DNA from 3 places in the Paenibacillus sp. CAA11 genome. Region 2 is predicted to be linked to each of the others. Evidence: riboswitches for the same ligand, from Rfam matches in the RefSeq annotation. Region 2 holds a riboswitch; each other region holds the start of a gene.
What was found. Region 2 has a riboswitch for cyclic di-AMP ahead of kdpF (K(+)-transporting ATPase subunit F). Riboswitches for the same ligand answer to the same signal wherever they lie in the genome.

Region 1 (5,592 bases), 640 kb from region 2:
ACTGGGCACGGCATCTTTGGCATGAATGAGATCCTCCAGCGGAGCATCAGCCAACAGCCGAAAATCCGTCCCTTTGATAATTGCTTGATGGCTTCGCATTTCCGTTACACGAAACGTGACGTCCCCGCCATATGATTTACGGACCACTAGGTCTCCAATGTTGGTCAACTCCATCACCTCTCTCCCATCGTATGGGCGAGAGGCCGGATTGGTTCCACTCCAGCCCATATTAGGTGAAGTTCCTGCACGGCAATCACAGGGTCTCCTTATTGTAATCCCTGGCGGTAGAAAATATTACTTAAGCGTGCAAACTCTTCAATACTTAACGTCTCCGCACGCCGCGAAGGCTCAATCTCTGCTTCAGCCAACAGTCTCTCCAGCTCCTCCCGCCCTTCTTTGGCGAAGAAGCGGCTCTTCAGATTGTTGGCGATCGTCTTCCTACGCTGGGCAAATGCAGCTTGTACCAGCATAAAGAAGAACGCCTCATTCTCCACATGCACCGGCGGCTCTTTCCGTACCTTGAGCCGAATCACGGCCGAATCTACATTCGGCTGTGGAATAAATACCGTATGCGGTACAATGCATACCAGCTCCGGCTCGCTAAAATACTGCACCGCTATGCTCAAGCTGCCGTAATCCTTGCCTCCCGGGGAGGCGGCCATCCGCTCAGCCACTTCTTTCTGGATCATCACCACGATATTCTCCAGCGGAAGATGCTCCTCTAGCAGCTTCATCAGAATCGGGGTGGTGACATAGTAAGGGAGATTGGCGACCACGCTGACCCGGGTATCTGCTTCGAACTCCTCCGCAAACAGCTCCTTCAGGTCCAGCTTGAGAACATCCCCATGTACGACCTTTACGTGCGGATAAGGTTCCAATACCTCATCCAGGATGGGAATCAGCCGCTGATCAATCTCAATGGCGACCACCTTGCTGCTGACTTCAGCCAGCTTCTCGGTTAAGGCCCCAATCCCCGGACCGATCTCCAAGGCCGCCTTGGAGGCATCCAGACCCGCGGAGCCCACGATTTTCCCAAGGATATTCTGGTCAATCAGAAAGTTCTGACCCAGACTTTTCTTAAATGAAAATCCATGCCGCTGAATAATCTCTTTGGTGCGCCTCGGCGTGGATATATCTTCTCTCATGCTCATATTGCCTCTAGACCCCTTTGTCCTCCAATTGACTCAGCGCCGCCGCGAACTCCTGCGGTGTGATTCGGAAGATCCGAAGGCGCTTGTGGAATTGCTTTCCGTTGCAGTATCCGATGCCGAGCAGCTCGCCCATATAACGCCGCCGGGCAGCAGCCTGCGGGTGCACAATCAGTCCCGCGTCTATTAAGTCTTCCCAATCGATCAGACTTTCCTCCTCGGGTGCCTCGCTCCGCACACGCTCAAGGGCCGCTCTGATCGCTTCAGGGGACGCATTCTCCACCCCGATGTCTCCTGCCCGAGTGGCATCAGCCAGCGTCAGGAATGCATGTTTACAGCCTGGCACGCGCGCGGCAACAATCTTGCGAATGCGTTCCCCTGCATGATCAGGATCTGTAAAGATAATCACGCCCCGTCTCTCTTGAGCCAGCTCAATTCGGCGGAGAACCGCCGGACCAATAGCCGAGCCTCCCGTCTCGATCGTGTCGGCTTCTACCGCCCGCTTGATTGCAACGGTATCGTCTTTTCCCTCGACAACAATGACTTCCTTAATCACCTTGCGCCGTCCTTTCCGTGTAAAACAAAAAGAAGAGGAAAGCTCCTCTTCTTAGTTTAACGTAATTATATCAATATAATAACGAATTATATTCTTAAAGTAAACGGATCAGTTCAGCTCCGGTTTGGTTGGTCCAATCACATACACGGTGCGGCCCTTCTTACGTCCAAATTTATTGGCCGTTTTTAAACTATCATAATACACATCGATTTTGTTGCCTTTAATGGCGCCACCGGTATCTTCCGCACGGCGGAAGCCTACCCCCTCAATATATACCCACCAGCCCAGTGGGATCACTTTCGGGTCAACCGCAATCGTTCTGCCTTCCGTTACGCTTGTTCCTGATGCTGTCTTCGTTCCAATTCCGCTTTCCTCCGAGGAGTAGGCCGTCATGGATACATTTTTAATCAGCTTTTTATATTTAAAACTTACGCCGCCCTTAGTGACCTTATTGTTCTGGCTTATCTTCACCGCTCCGGGTTCCCGGGTGATGCTGGCAGACAGGACCTCGGGCTTAGGCTTAACCGGCTCGGGCTTCTTCGTGCCGACGGCAATGATCTTCGCCTGGGGCTTCTTCTCGACCGTCTTGTTCAGCCATCTCTTAGAGACAAATTCTCCGTCCTGAAACACTTTCTCTACTCGGCTCACGACCTTACCGTTGCTGCCTTGCTGAACCACCTTGGTCTTGCCGACAAGCAGGGTAGGATCTTTCTTCTTCACGACCTGATAAGGAACTGTAATCGGCTCCTCTACCGTATGTTTGTTCACGCGGACTACACGGATTTTCAAGTCGGGAGTAATGCCGGCTGAAAGCGAAGGATACACTTTATCTTGTTCCGATACAGAAACGCCTAGTTTGGTAAAGACGCTCTTAACGGTATCTTCTGTGGTGTAGTAGCTATTGCTCTTGCCGTCAGCAAGCACAGTAACTTTCACAGCGCGGTCAATCACGATCTGATCGCCGTCCTTAAGCTCACTGTCTACTGCAGCTGAAATATCATCCTGCGGTTTAAGCTCGATGGATTGTTCATCCAGCAGGGACCCCACCGATGAGGTTCGAGTCTCAACGGTTTGCTCCTTCCCGTCAATTACCAGATGAATGCTCTTGCTCGCCTGACCGTATACCCAGGCCAATACGATGCAAACTACCGCGATGGCTAATATAGCGAATATTGAAATGAGACGTACCTTGTCATGCTTCCATCGCAACGCGTAAGACATACTGGATGATCGTGAACCATGGGTTGTTTCGTTCTTTCTGAACACGCCCACTTCTTCCGTCCTCCTCCATAGCCTCGCCGTCTAGGTTGATGCATGATTACATATGACGCGACTATATACCGATTTTTTACGGAACGCTATAAAGCCCTGCATTCCGCATCCTTCCCCAGTCTGTTTGGCATAAAGTCACCCCCGTTTTACAACAGTATGACGTGCCTATCAGTTTTATTCAAAACAAAAGAAGCCATAGAAAGAGTTAGAGGAACTCTTTCGTGGCTTCCGAAAATGTCTTGGATGCTTGATAGGACGCACGAGGTTGCCTCTCTCATATGACGCTTACGGGGTTAGCTGTCGGGTTCGGGCGTAGAGAGACGCCCTATCTCAGTTCACCCGCTCATGGCGAGTGACCTCAAATTCACCCCAAAGACCCGGTAAAGAAATCGAAATGCTTGAAGCCCATCAAGTAGCATTAAATCAAAGCAAGCTTCAGCGCATCGGTTCCCCCGTTCTCCAGAAATAGGAGATTCAGCGAGACTGGTTCATGGAACCATGTAAGGACTGACGTTCCGGCGTAGCCGAATGACGCAAATCCATTACTGAAAAGATTCTATCCTTTTTGGAACCATGTTGTAAAGGAGAGATCAACTACGTTTTTTTAAAAAAATGGTTAAAAATCTGTAATAAACTCTGTTTTTTTAATTAAAAAACATTAATCTTTTCCAAAATCTCGTTTTTTCATCGGTTTTGCTCCCGATATCAGCGAATGTCAAATCGTTCCAGTGCATTTTGGGTAGTGATTTGCGCGATTTCCTCCAAGGACATCCCCTTGAGCTCGGCCGCCATCTCAGCCACTAAACGAACGTGAGCAGACTCATTTCTTTTTCCACGGAATGGGTGTGGTGTTAAATATGGGGAGTCCGTTTCAATGAGCAAACGATCGAGTGGAACCTGTTTTAGGACCTCTTTAGGCTGCTTTGCATTTTTAAACGTGATCGGCCCGCCAAACGAGATATGGAATCCCATATTCATACATAATTTGGCAGTTTCCCAGCTTCCTGAAAACGAATGCATGATGCCTCCAACTTCGCTGGCCTTCTCTTCCCGCAAAATCTTCACAATATCCTCATGTGCGTCACGATCATGAATGACAATCGGCATGCCAAGCTCTCGGGCCAATCCGATTTGACGGCGGAAGACCTGATGCTGCACTTCTTTGGGGGAAGTATCCCAGTAGTAATCAAGTCCAATTTCCCCAATGGCTACCACCTTGTCATGCTTGCACAGCTCAGCAATCCAGTCCAAATCCTCGTCCAGCATAGTAATTGCGTCCTGCGGATGCCATCCGACGGCAGCGTATATGAAATCATAAGTTTCAGCAAGCTTCATGGTCGAAGGGATCGTCTCCCGGTTAAATCCGACATTAACCATCCGGGTTACACCGGCTTCAACAGCACGGGCAATCGTCTCCTCCCGATCTTCGTCAAATTGTGGTGCATCCAGATGCGTATGAGTATCAAACAGCATATTGTACAGTTCCTCCTTACACTTCAAAAAGTTGTGCGATATGTTGCGGCAGTTGGTCCTTTACCGCTTCCAGCTTCTCCTTCGGATAATACAAATGGCAACGGCCACGGTGTAGACCGCTAATCGAACGAACGATATCGGATACCTCAGAAATTTCGCGCAGATTGTCCTGCCTGTCCAGCAGCAGAATCTCCTTGCCCTTCAGCTCATCATCAGGACGGAACACATCATAAGGCAGGTCTGTCGGAAAATCAATTTCTAAGTCATATTCAGCATTCAGCCCTACTTGTGCGAATGCGCTGCGCAGCTGATCGACCATTTCCATATCGATATGATCAAGTTCTACATATTTATACAGCCTTCTATCTAAAAATCTGGCACAGAGGCTGCCCAGAAGCTCATCTTCTTCATTTGTCCACTGCATGAAGGCCGTCTGCACCAAAGCTTCATCCAGAAGCAGATATTCTGTAACCGTCAGCTCCCGCTCAAAGAGCCCCGGAAGAGGATCTGGGAGGAAGCGGAACCCATAACCCTGCTGATGAAGCTCTTTGGCTCTGCGGAAGATCTGTCTAAGCAGAATTTCCGAGCTCCGGGTGACCGGGTGGAAATACACCTGCCAATACATTTGATACCTCGACATGAGGTAGTCCTCGACAGCATGCATACCCGATTCCTTGACAACCACCCGCCCCTGAAAGGGACGCAGCATACGAAGGATGCGATCCATATCAATGGTGCCATAATTCACGCCTGTAAAATAAGCGTCGCGCAGCAGGTAGTCCATTCGATCTGCATCTAGCGGACTGGATACCAGGTTAACCACAATAGGCTTCTCATAGTCTTTGCGAATAACCGCAGCAACCTTCTCCGGGAAATCCGAAGACACTCTTCGAAGGACCTCCGCTACCTGTGTATCCCCCACCAAAATTTTGCACGTCCAATCTTCATGATTCATATCGAAGGCTTCTTCAATGGAATGAGAGAAGGGGCCGTGGCCAAGATCATGAAGAAGTGCCGCACATAATGCCAGCAGTCGTTCTTCATGAGGCCATCCGGAATAGCCGCTGCGTTCGAATTGAGAGATAATCCGGCGCGTAATTTCATAGACGCCTAAAGAATGAGAAAACCGGCTATGTTCTGCCC
Region 2 (5,592 bases):
GGCCTGTATTGCCGGATTTCCGCGGCTTTCCGCATAGTAATTAAGGGACAGCAGCAGGATGAACAAGATCATCATGGCGCCGAAGATCACCCAGCCCTGCCGCTTGTTCTTGGCAAACAGGCCAAAGGTATACGGCAATGCAGCCGGGAGCGTCCACATGGACAAGATCTCAATCACATTCGTCAGCGGACTCGGATTCTCGAAGGGGTGAGCCGAGTTCGCCCCGAAAAATCCGCCCCCGTTCGTGCCCAGATGCTTAATCGCCTCCAGCGATGCAACCGGCCCCATAGCGATTTCCTGCCGGCTTCCTTCAAGCGTCACCACGTCGGCTGCCGGCTTCAGAGTCTGCGGGACGTGAAGGGCCACAAGAGCCAGGCAGACGATCAACGCCAGCGGGATGAACACACGCGTATGCGCCTTGACAAAATCCTGAAAAAAATTACCTACAGAGGCTCTGCCAGTAATCCCCCTTACAAACGCAATCGCAACGGCAAAACCGCTGGCAGCAGAGGTGAACATCATCATAGTAATAACAGCCATCTGCGAGAAGTAAGTCAGCCCGGTCTCCCCGCTGTAATGCTGCAGATTGGTGTTGGTCATGAAGCTGATCACCGTATTGAAGTTCAGCGTTCCTTCCATGCCTTTCGTGCCTGAGGGATTGAATGGCAGTCCTCCCTGCAGCTTCAGAATCAAGTAGCTGAAGATCACAAGCACAAGATTCGTCAGCAGGAAGCTGAGCGCATACTTTTTCCAAGACATGCCCTTCGTCGATTTAAGGCCAATCAGTCTGTAAATGCCGCGCTCTGCCGGACCAAACCAGCGCTCCAGCCTATTCGGCTCATTTGAGAACACATGGAACAAATAAGTACCTACCGGCTTAACCAGCAGGATCAATATCACAATGACAACTGCAATTTGCACGATGCCCATATCAGGTTCCTCCTAATTCTTCATAGCCTGCCTAGAATTTCTCAGGGTGAATCAGAGCATAGACCAGATAGATGAACAGCAGCAGGGTTACGATTAGGATCAAAATCATCGCTTAGCCCCCCTTTTATCATCCACGACCCGTGAGCACCAGAACAGGAACAAGACAATCAAGCCAAAGCCCATAGCAAGAAGGGCTAGCATATATAGATCCGTCATTTATGTTGCGCTCCTTCCCTTGCAAACCTTGCAAATAAATAGTCCGCTCTGTAAGGACAGAGCCATCAAGATCCTAATCATCCATTTCATGGCACAACAAAAAAGACCACAGAGGAATATCCCCGTGATCTTAAATAACGGTCACATGACACCATCCTCTCTCCATACGCTGACGAGGTTAGCTGTCGGATTCGGGCGGTGAGAGTCGCCCTACCCGTTCTTGGACCATGCAGGCACTTGCCCTGCTGGCGACTGAACAGGATTCACCCCTAATGATCTTCCGGCTCCCACTTCCCGGCCTGATCATTGTTGGTTCCCCCGCTTTCCTTTACAGGAAATTAAGCGGACTTGCGAATATGTGGTTTTCAGGTACGAGACGAATCATACCTCTGCACCATGTAGATTGTAAAATTATGTTTTTGGCAAAATCACGAAAAAGGAGCTGCGCTGGATTCAAAAAACTGAAAATTATAAATAAAATTCACACGTTCCGATGAATTGCTTTGTTTTTCATGCTGTTTTCATAATTTTTCGAAAATCACACATGAGGACCTGCAAAGCCTCCCCCTGAACTCTAAAATTCGGCAGGAGGCTTTACTTGCTGTCGTTATGCAGCATCTTCCGTACCTGATGAGCCTAAATAAGAGGCTAACCTGATGGCAGCATAGACCCATAGACCCTCAGACAACCTAGTCAATCAGACCAAGCACCATCTGTATGGAATGATCTGCAAACGCCCGGTCCGGGCGTGACTTCATCAGCACCGTTAGCCCGATAAGCGAAACCACCAGTGTCTGTGCCACGGCCTTGACATTCAGCTTGGGTGCTAATTCGCCTGCCTCTTTCCCCTTCTCCAGAGCTTCCTGAAATATGGCCGCTAGATACATCTGATGCTCACGGGTCAAAATTTCGAATTTCTCATCATGCGGGGCCAGCTCCACCATCGTATTAATGCAGAAGCAGCCCCGTGAGCTGTCGCCTTGACCCGCTTCATCCACAACCCCTTCGAACAAAAGGCGAAATCCCTCCTTGACTGAAGCCCCGGCCGCTAGCATCGTTTTTACGTGCAAGGCATGCTCTGCCGTGTACTTGCGCAGTGCCGATTCAAACAGCTGCTTCTTATCCCCGAAGGCGGCATACAGACTCGGACGCTGAATGCCCATGCCAGCCGTTAAATCACTTAACGAGGTAGCTTCATAGCCTTTGTCCCAAAATAACTGCATGGCTTCTTCCAGCGCCTGCTCCTTAACAAATTCCCGAGGTCTCACCATGGATGATCCTTCCTCCCCTCTTACTATACCAACAAGTAAATAAATATTAAGTTAAAAAGCTTGAACATGTCAATGATTTACATAATTCATCTTGACAAACAGACCACATCCTCCTTATGATTCATAATATTATTTTATACCGATCAGTATGTATTATAAAATGAAAGTAGGTTATTCTGATGTCAAATACAAAATCCAGAGCCGTACAGCCGAGCTCCATGACCGGGCTGCTGCCATGGTTGTTTGCCGTAGCCTGCGGGCTATCTGTTGCCAATATTTATTACGCTCAGCCTCTTTTGGACTCTATAGCATCAGAGTTTGGCATTTTACCTGCACATGTCGGTGCGGTTATTACGGTTACCCAGGTTTGTTACGCCCTAGGTCTAGCTCTGCTCGTCCCGCTCGGCGATCTATGGGACCGCCGCAGGCTCGTGACCGGCCAGATGGGGTTATCCGTGCTGGCCTTACTGATTGTAGCCTTAGCTCCAAACAGCATGGTCTTTCTCGCCGGCATAGCTGTCGTGGGGCTGCTCGCCGTTGTCACCCAAACTTTGGTCGCCTTCGCAGCAGCTCTAGCCTCCCCCTCCTCACGAGGCCGCATCGTTGGCCAGGTCACAAGCGGCGTCGTGATCGGCATCTTGCTGGCCAGAACCGCCGCCGGGCTGCTGACCGATCTTGCCGGCTGGCGCTCCGTCTACCTTGTCTCCGCCCTGCTGCTGCTGATCTCGTCCATGCTGCTGCGGCGCATGCTTCCAGCAGACGAGAAGCGGCATAGCCGCATGCCATATTCGAAGCTGCTTCTGTCTGTTTTCACCTTGTTCATCCAGGAGCGGGTGCTGCGAATAAGGGCCTTGCTGGCCTTATTCATCTTTACGGCGTTCAGCACGCTGTGGACGCCGCTGGTGCTGCCGCTGAGCGCACCGCCCTTCTCGCTGTCCCATACCGCGATCGGCGCCTTCGGCCTCGCCGGAGCAGCGGGCGCCTTCGGAGCGGCCCGAGCCGGAAGGCTCGCAGACCGCGGGCTAGGCCAAGCGGTCAGCGGTATAGCCCTGCTTCTGCTGCTATGCTCCTGGCCGCTGATCCATGCCATGGATCATTCACTGGTCCTGCTTCTTCTTGGAATCCTTCTCCTCGACCTTGCTGTCCAGGCCGTTCATGTCACCAACCAAAGTATGATTCTCAGTGTCAGGCCGGAAGCGCGAAGCAGATTAACTGCAGCCTATATGATCTTTTACTCCATAGGAAGCGCGGCTGGATCCATGATATCCACACAGCTGTTTGCCCACTATGGATGGACTGGGGTCTGTATCCTGGGAGCTACAGTCAGTGCTGCAGCCCTGATATTCTGGATAATCACCCGGCGCCCTGCATGAATAGCGGAAGACCTTGCCCTCTGCTGCATATGTTCATCAACATTTCAGCCTTTATCCGACAACATCCTGAGGATTTCGACATCTGGGCTGTGATATAGTTGCGCAAGGTAACCGTGGCAGAAATGAAGAAGGAGGAAATGATGTGAGCATCATTGAAGCCAGACAGCTATCGAAATCCTACCAGCAGGCCGTGAAGGGCCCTGGGCTTGGCGGAGCAGTCAAGCATTTATTTGCACCCAAGCATATCGAGAAAATAGCCGTCAAACCCATGGATCTTAGCATTGAAACAGGCGAGACCGTCGCCTATGTCGGCCCCAATGGCGCGGGCAAATCCACGACATTGAAGATGCTGACCGGCATTCTTGTTCCCACATCGGGAACCATCCGCGTGAACGGCTTGGACCCTCACAAGCAGAGGATGGAGAATGCCCGCCAGATCGGGGCGGTCTTCGGCCAGCGCACCCAGCTGTGGTGGGATCTCCCCATCACGGAATCGTTCGGGCTGCTGAAGGATATCTACCAGATTCCCGAAGCTGCATACAAACATAACCTCGACCAATTTACCGAGCTCCTAGGCATGGAGGAGTTCATTCACCTCTCGGCCCGGAAGCTGTCTTTAGGACAGCGTATGCGCGCCGATCTCGCAGCCTCCCTCCTGCACAATCCGCCCATTCTCTATCTGGATGAGCCTACGATTGGACTCGATGTGTCAGTCAAACAAAAAATCCGGGAGTTCATTAAGAAGATCAACCAGGAGCAGCAGACAACAATCATGCTTACTACCCACGACTTGGGGGATATTCGCGATTTATGTAAGCGGTTAATTATCATTGACCACGGCTCCATCATTTATGACGGCAGTCTGGAACAGGTGCAGTCCGAATATGCTACGGAGCGGATGATTATCTTCCAGCTAGCTGCCCCGCAGCCGCATATGTTTGCAGAGCTGGCCAAGCTGCCCGGCATAAGTCTGGATATCAAGCATGAGCTGGAATTCTCCATGGCCTTTCACCGCGATCAATATACGGCCAGCGATATCGTCAGCCGGGTGATGCGGCAAGGAGATATCATAGATTTCAAGATGGAGGACTCCAATATTGAACAGGTCATTAAGTCCGTATATGACGGCAAGCTTAGCTTGAAGCAAAGCATGTAGCCTCCCAAGCCGGGCGGGTAGTACCGGCAGATTAATGTGGAGAGGGGATATTTTTTTCGTGTACCGGGCTAAGAAATACAGAAGTATTATGAATCGTTCGTTACAGAACGTCCTGGCCTACCGGACTTCCTATATCATTACCTTCCTGTCCAACTTTGTGAACCTTGCGGCCATCTACTTTCTATGGCAGGGGATTTACCATGGTCGGGAAGAGCTTGGCGGGTACAGCTGGGATCAGATGAAGACCTACCTGCTCGTGACTTTTCTAGCCAACTCCGTGCTGTCCTGGTATTCCGAGACTTCGATCTCCGGCAAAATTCTGGATGGCAGCGTCTCCGTGGATCTCCTGAAGCCTATTGATTTCCAGAAAGCCCGTCTGGCTGAAACGCTAGGCTCAAGCCTCCTGGAAGGCACGATGGGCCTGATCCTAATCGGCCTGTTCACGCTGTTTGTCTCCGGCATTCCGCTGCCCTCATCGCCTATGATCTACCTGCTTTTTGCCATTAGCCTTCTGGCCGCCATGCTCGTGAAATTCGGGGTGGTCTATCTGGCAGCGCTGCTGTGCTTCTGGTCGACGGGTTCAATGGGCATTGTCTGGACAAGAATCGCTGTGACCAACCTGCTGTCCGGCGCCCTGGTACCGCTC
Region 3 (5,592 bases), 570 kb from region 2:
TGACGGATGCGATGAGTGCAATTCCGGACAGCTACGTCTTTTTTGAAATGGAAGAATCGGATTGGACAAGTCTGTCGGGGGAGGAGCGGCACGAGGTAAGAGAAGCCTTAGCCGAGGATCTATTCTTTGCTCTAGGCAGTGAGCCTGTAATTTCCGTAGGCAGTGCTGTGGTGATCTATGACGGGGAAGGACACCGAATCAATGTGCTGGTAGGTGAGGAAGAGTTGACTTCGGTTAAGCTGATCTAGAGCGCTGGACTTACCCTGGTTTCTGGATTTACCTAAGAGCCCATGGTAATATAGGTGGGATACGGGGAAGCAATAGGAATGCTGTTATCCCCACTTGTACCAGCTTATCAAACAGCTGAAACGTGCAAAAATGACCGATGTTTTCATATATGAGGAGGAAGCAGTAATGCCATTTACACCGGAAGAAGTGATTACGCATTTAGAGAATTTGGAGGGCTGGGAGCTGGAGGAAGGGCGCTGGATTGTCCGGAAATACACCTTCTCGAACTATATGAAGGGCATCGCCTTCGTGGATGAAGTGGCGGCAATCTCAGAAGCGTTCAATCACCACCCGTTCATCACAATCGACTATAAGACAGTGACGCTTCGATTAACTTCTTGGGAAGAGGGCGGCATTACCGCGGTGGATATAAAGGAAGCACAGCAATATAATGAAGCCTTCGAGAAGATGCGTTCGGCTGAATAACTGCAGAAGGATCGTTCGCTCTGAGAAGAGGAGGCTTCGTGTTATATGAAGGATAACGCTGGTTTACCTAAGGAGAAGATTGGACGTTCTCCGAGAGTTGTCGTTGTGGGGAGCCTGAACTTAGATATGGTGACCCAAATGGAAAAGGTCCCGGCAGCGGGAGAGACGGTGATGGGAGAACAGCTTCATCTATTGCCTGGAGGCAAAGGAGCTAATCAGGCGGTGGCGGCTGCCAGGCTGGGAGCTTCGGTATCCGTGGTGGGCATGGTTGGTGAGGATGAATTTGGGCACCGTCTGCTTGATGAGTTGGCGAAGTCCGGGGTGGACAACTCCAGTGTTCAGAGGCTGCCCGAGGTTCGGACAGGCGTAGCTTCGATCTGGCTGGATGGGGAGGACAATCGCATTGTCGTGGTCCCCGGCGCCAATGCCCACCTGACCGCAGAGCGGATTGAGGCGCTGGAGGTACAGGCGCTTCTGCGCGAAGCGGATGTGGTGCTGCTCCAGCTGGAGATCCCGCTGGCTGCGGCTCAGCGCGCAGCCGAGACCGCGGCCCAGGCCGGCGCGGTCGTCGTGCTGAACCCGGCCCCGGTTCCGGCCGGGGGCATCCCTGCGGCGCTGCTCAGCACAGCCAGCGCCATCACCCCGAACCGCAGCGAGCTGGCGGTTCTGAGCGGGTGCGCTGCCGCAGAGCAGGCAGCGCTGGGCCGCGCGATGGCCGAGCTGGCTGAGACGGCGGGAGCCGCCGTCGTCACCACGCTCGGCGCGCAGGGCGCGGCCTATGTTGGCGCACCGGAACCGGATGCGCCTGCGGGTGAGCCGGCTATTGCAGCGGCTCATCGGGTCCGCGCCGTCGATACGACCGGCGCGGGGGACTGTTTCAGCGCCGCGCTTGCGGTGGCGCTGGGGGAGGGCGCAGCGTTAGCTGACGCCGTGCAGTTTGCGCTCGCGGCTTCAGCCTTGGCCGTGACGAAGCTCGGCGCCCAGGAAGGCATGCCAACCCGAGCCGAGGTGGAGGCCTTCCAGGCCGCTGCCCAAGCATAATATATGCAAAAACGCCAGGATTACAGGCAGGAGCCGTGTCCCTGGCGTTCTTTTGTATTACGCTAGTCTTTTAACACCATACAGTAGAAAGGCTTTGGCCCGTCAGGGGTCTGGCGCTCATAGAGGTCGGTAATAGTGAAGCCGGCCTTCTGATAAGCACGAATGGCTCGGTTGTTCCAGGTCAGCACCTCCAGGTCAATTTCATGATCTGGGTTTCTTTGGCGTGCGCCGTCGGCAATGGCCCGGACAAAGGCCTCTCCCTGTCCGTGACCGCACAGATCGGGTCTCATGCCGATACCAAGCCGGGTAACGCCCTGCATGGGGAAGTACTGGGCAAATCCGCACAAGTTGTCATCCTGGTCGAGGACAGATACATATTGTTCTCGGCGCAGCAGGGGATCGCCAAATTCAACCTCAAGGGCCTTCATCTGCTCCCAGGGAAGCCAGCCGTATATATTGTAAGGAGGCTCATATACCCAGGAGCAAATAATCTCTGCATGAGCTTCCTCCATCGAAGCGATGTGGAATGGAGGGGGAGAGTTTTTCATAGGGCGTTCCTCCTTTTTACAGTGAAAGACTTAAGACCTTAAGAACAATGTACCCGATTGGGCTGGTTGAATGCAAAATGGCGTGCTAAGCAAAATTTTATAAGATGGGCGATAGATGTTTCAGGATCGGACCAAGGGGTATAAAAGCGGTAGGAAGATCATAGAAGTTGGTTTAGGACCAATGAAGTATATTGTAAAAAAATTTTTTGGAACCTTTTGCCTGGTTGCTGCGTTATAACATGTAGGATGGCAAAAAAAAGACCGCAAGTCGATTCCGGCAAGAATCGCCCGCGGTCATGCATAGGCAATGCGGTTATGTCAGCTTTGACCTTTGTGCGGAAGGTTAAAGCTCTGTTGCAAACAAACGATAAGTATACTTGCTCAAAATGCGTTTAGCTCCAACGTAACGGTTTTGATAATAGCTGTTGCTTAATTTGTCGATGTGGATGCCTTTAGAGGAAGAGGCATGCGCAAACTTTCCATTTCCAACGTAAATACCAACATGAGATACACCGTTACCTAAGGTGTTGAAGAAGACCAAATCTCCTTCTTTCAGTTGGCTCTTAGCTACACTGGTTCCCTGTTTGAACTGTGCTTTCGATTGACGCGCCAGTGTTACGCCCATTTTCTTGAACACATATTTGGTAAATCCGGAACAGTCAAAGCCTTTGACGGTGGTTCCACCCATTTTGTAGGGCGTTCCATATACCGAATTTACGACTTTGTCCAAGTTGGAGTCAGCGAAGGCATTACCTGTACCCATGGTGAACAGAATAGTCAAGCTCATCGCCGCTGCTGTCAGTGTCTTTCTCAAGATGTCAAACTCCTTCCAAGGCCTGCGAGGTTAGCTTGAGGATTCGGTTGAAGGTTCCCTATGACCCTCTGTAATCGAGGTCAATTCACCCATAACTGGTTCCCCCGTTTCCCAGGTGCTTGGGAATTCGGCTGGTTATTGTTAGTGCACCTGTGGTTGAAATAGCCTTTACCCCAAGGGGTAAGGGTTATTTGTTCATTCGAATCTAGTGGATTCGAATCTTAGGTTGGAAGAACGCAATACCTTTCCGGGGAACTCGCGTTTCCTCATTCCGACGTACGACCAATGATTACAAAGTTGTTACCATTTACTTGATCATTGTAACAAATGGGTTAGGCTTTGGCAAGTTTTGCTCTCACTTTTTTTGGGAAAACGGCTAAATCTGCGGTTTATTGCCTTTGGGGAGGGGTAATAGATGGTACGATGTAGAAATAGAAAAAAACCCGCAGAATCGATTCCGGCAAGAATCGCTGCGGGCTCAGCACAGGAGGTTTTCTTATTCTACATCGTCGTTGTCTTGGGACTCGTCGGCGACGGATTCGAAAACATCATTGCTCATAATGCGTTTAGCTCCAACGTAACGTTTGACGTAATAGCTGTCGCTCAAATTGCTAACGGTAACTCCTTTAGAGGAAGAGGCATGGGCAAACTTTCCGTCGCCGACATATACCCCAACGTGGGAGATCCCTTTGCCTGAGGTGTTGAAGAACACTAAGTCTCCAGCAATCAGTTCACTTTTGTCTATTGCCGTACCCATCTTGAACTGGGATCCAGATTGGTGAGGAAGCTTGATGCCGAGCTTATTGAACACATATCTTGTAAATCCGGAGCAATCAAATCCACTTGTAGTAGTTCCGCCAGATTTATAAGGTGTGCCAATAGCCGAATCGACAACAGAGTCCAATTTGGTATCAGCAAAAGCGCTTCCAGTTCCTAAGGTAAACATAATGGCAAAACTTACAGCTGCTGCGGTCAACTTCTTCTTCAAACTGACGTAAACTCCTTCCAACGCCTGCGAGGTTAGCTTAAGGATTCGGTTGAAGGTTCCCTATGATCCCTCTCTTGCGAGATCAATTCACCCAAAACGGTTCCCCCGCTTCCCGGATGCTCGGGAATTAGGCTTTCTTATATATTTTGCATCTAAAAGTAGATATTCGACATATCTGTCGAAATTCCTGCTAAATTATTAAAAAAGAATTACAAAGTTGTTACTTTACTTTCATTGGTGTTATTGTAACAAACACAGGTATCTTTTGGCAACGAGTAATTGCGAGATTTTGAGTGATGAGAGCATCAAAAAGACCTCCGTCGTCAGGCGGAGGCCTTATCAGACCTGGGAAGTACAAGATGGTCCGACTATTTGATTAATTTTTTTGATAACTTTTTTTCCAGAGATGATATTGCGAGGATACCGACCAGATACGGAAGAAACTGCGAATAAATGGATAGGATTGCTGCAGGATTAGTCCAATAAGGCCCGTCCAGATCCAGGCGGCTGTGCTGAACATGCCTGCGGCCAGAAGGGCAGCAGCGCCGAGGATACAGGATACGGCAAGCACAGCCGGCAGTTTGCGAACATATTGCATGAGAGAAGGGGCAATCCCTGTTTGCGAGAGCCATCCGAATGTGACATAGAGCAGGCCTTGCTTGACGAGATAACTCCAAATCCCGAGACTGGCCAGAATGACGCCAAACTTGAGCATTGCGCCGGTCGTGCCTTGCAGAAGTCCCGGAAGCAGGCTGTAAAGCTCAGGCAGAAGCCAAATAGACGGGATTAATATTAAGAGCAGTTCTATAGCATAGAGGATGGCTACAGGCTTCCAGCATTTGCGCATTCCTTGGAAGAACAGCCAGCCGGCCCCCTCCTCATCTGCCTCGCCCAATAATCCGTTATATATGCCGGCCCTGATGAGAGGAGTAAGTATCAAGCGGAAGAGGAACATGCCTGCAATAAGGCCGAGCACCAGCTTCACGTCCGAGCTGGTCTGCAGCTCATGTTGGCCTTCTATAAGGTACAGGAGGCGGCTAAGCTGTCCAACCTCTGATTCAGGGTAGCGCCTTAGGGCCGGAGCAATTACGGAGTCTACAATCCGGTATAGGAATACTCCCCAAAGCAGCTGGTACAGAAATAAGAGGATTGCAACCGCAATTTGTCTCTTCGCGCTGCCCAGACCTTGTTTTATATAATGCATGTTTGTCACCTCACCAGGATAGCGATCCAAGCAGCGCTTCGAGCAGCTTGGTGACGCTTAAGTTTAGGCGTGAACGAATTACGGGATCAACCTCTGCCTTGAGGTAGTTGTTCATATGCTTGTTCTCCAGCACCAGGGTGTAAGCCGGGTCAACCATGGCCCAAGCCAGTGGCTCCTTGTAGCTGAACTTGAACCGGGTCAGGGCTGTCTTGGCATCCCACGTCTTGCGTTCTGTATGTCCATCCTTGAAGACAAAGACAAGAGGAACCTCGTGAGCGATGCC

Region 1: another riboswitch for cyclic di-AMP. It lies ahead of DCC85_RS00140 (resuscitation-promoting factor); the one in region 2 lies ahead of kdpF (K(+)-transporting ATPase subunit F).
Region 3: another riboswitch for cyclic di-AMP. It lies ahead of DCC85_RS00490 (C40 family peptidase); the one in region 2 lies ahead of kdpF (K(+)-transporting ATPase subunit F).

The regions. Positions count from the first base shown of each region.
Region 1 is NZ_CP028922.1:27,370-32,961, reverse strand. Features, by position in the region: gene yabG (sporulation peptidase YabG) at 1-174, opposite strand, end outside; gene rsmA (16S rRNA (adenine(1518)-N(6)/adenine(1519)-N(6))-dimethyltransferase RsmA) at 267-1,151, opposite strand; gene rnmV (ribonuclease M5) at 1,159-1,704, opposite strand; gene DCC85_RS00140 (resuscitation-promoting factor) at 1,813-2,976, opposite strand; cyclic di-AMP (ydaO/yuaA leader) riboswitch at 3,243-3,466, opposite strand; gene DCC85_RS00135 (TatD family hydrolase) at 3,682-4,449, opposite strand; gene DCC85_RS00130 (HD domain-containing protein) at 4,466-5,592, opposite strand, start outside.
Region 2 is NZ_CP028922.1:667,317-672,908, reverse strand. Features, by position in the region: gene kdpA (potassium-transporting ATPase subunit KdpA) at 1-930, opposite strand, end outside; gene kdpF (K(+)-transporting ATPase subunit F) at 962-1,039, opposite strand; cyclic di-AMP (ydaO/yuaA leader) riboswitch at 1,298-1,501, opposite strand; gene DCC85_RS02975 (TetR/AcrR family transcriptional regulator) at 1,836-2,417, opposite strand; gene DCC85_RS02970 (MFS transporter) at 2,597-3,790, shown strand; gene DCC85_RS02965 (ABC transporter ATP-binding protein) at 3,933-4,946, shown strand; gene DCC85_RS02960 (ABC transporter permease) at 5,005-5,592, shown strand, end outside.
Region 3 is NZ_CP028922.1:98,184-103,775, forward strand. Features, by position in the region: gene DCC85_RS00465 (hypothetical protein) at 1-248, shown strand, start outside; gene DCC85_RS00470 (4a-hydroxytetrahydrobiopterin dehydratase) at 415-714, shown strand; gene rbsK (ribokinase) at 760-1,755, shown strand; gene DCC85_RS00480 (GNAT family N-acetyltransferase) at 1,818-2,303, opposite strand; gene DCC85_RS00485 (C40 family peptidase) at 2,647-3,117, opposite strand; cyclic di-AMP (ydaO/yuaA leader) riboswitch at 3,122-3,260, opposite strand; gene DCC85_RS00490 (C40 family peptidase) at 3,614-4,105, opposite strand; cyclic di-AMP (ydaO/yuaA leader) riboswitch at 4,112-4,249, opposite strand; gene DCC85_RS00495 (hypothetical protein) at 4,482-5,309, opposite strand; gene DCC85_RS00500 (M1 family metallopeptidase) at 5,320-5,592, opposite strand, start outside.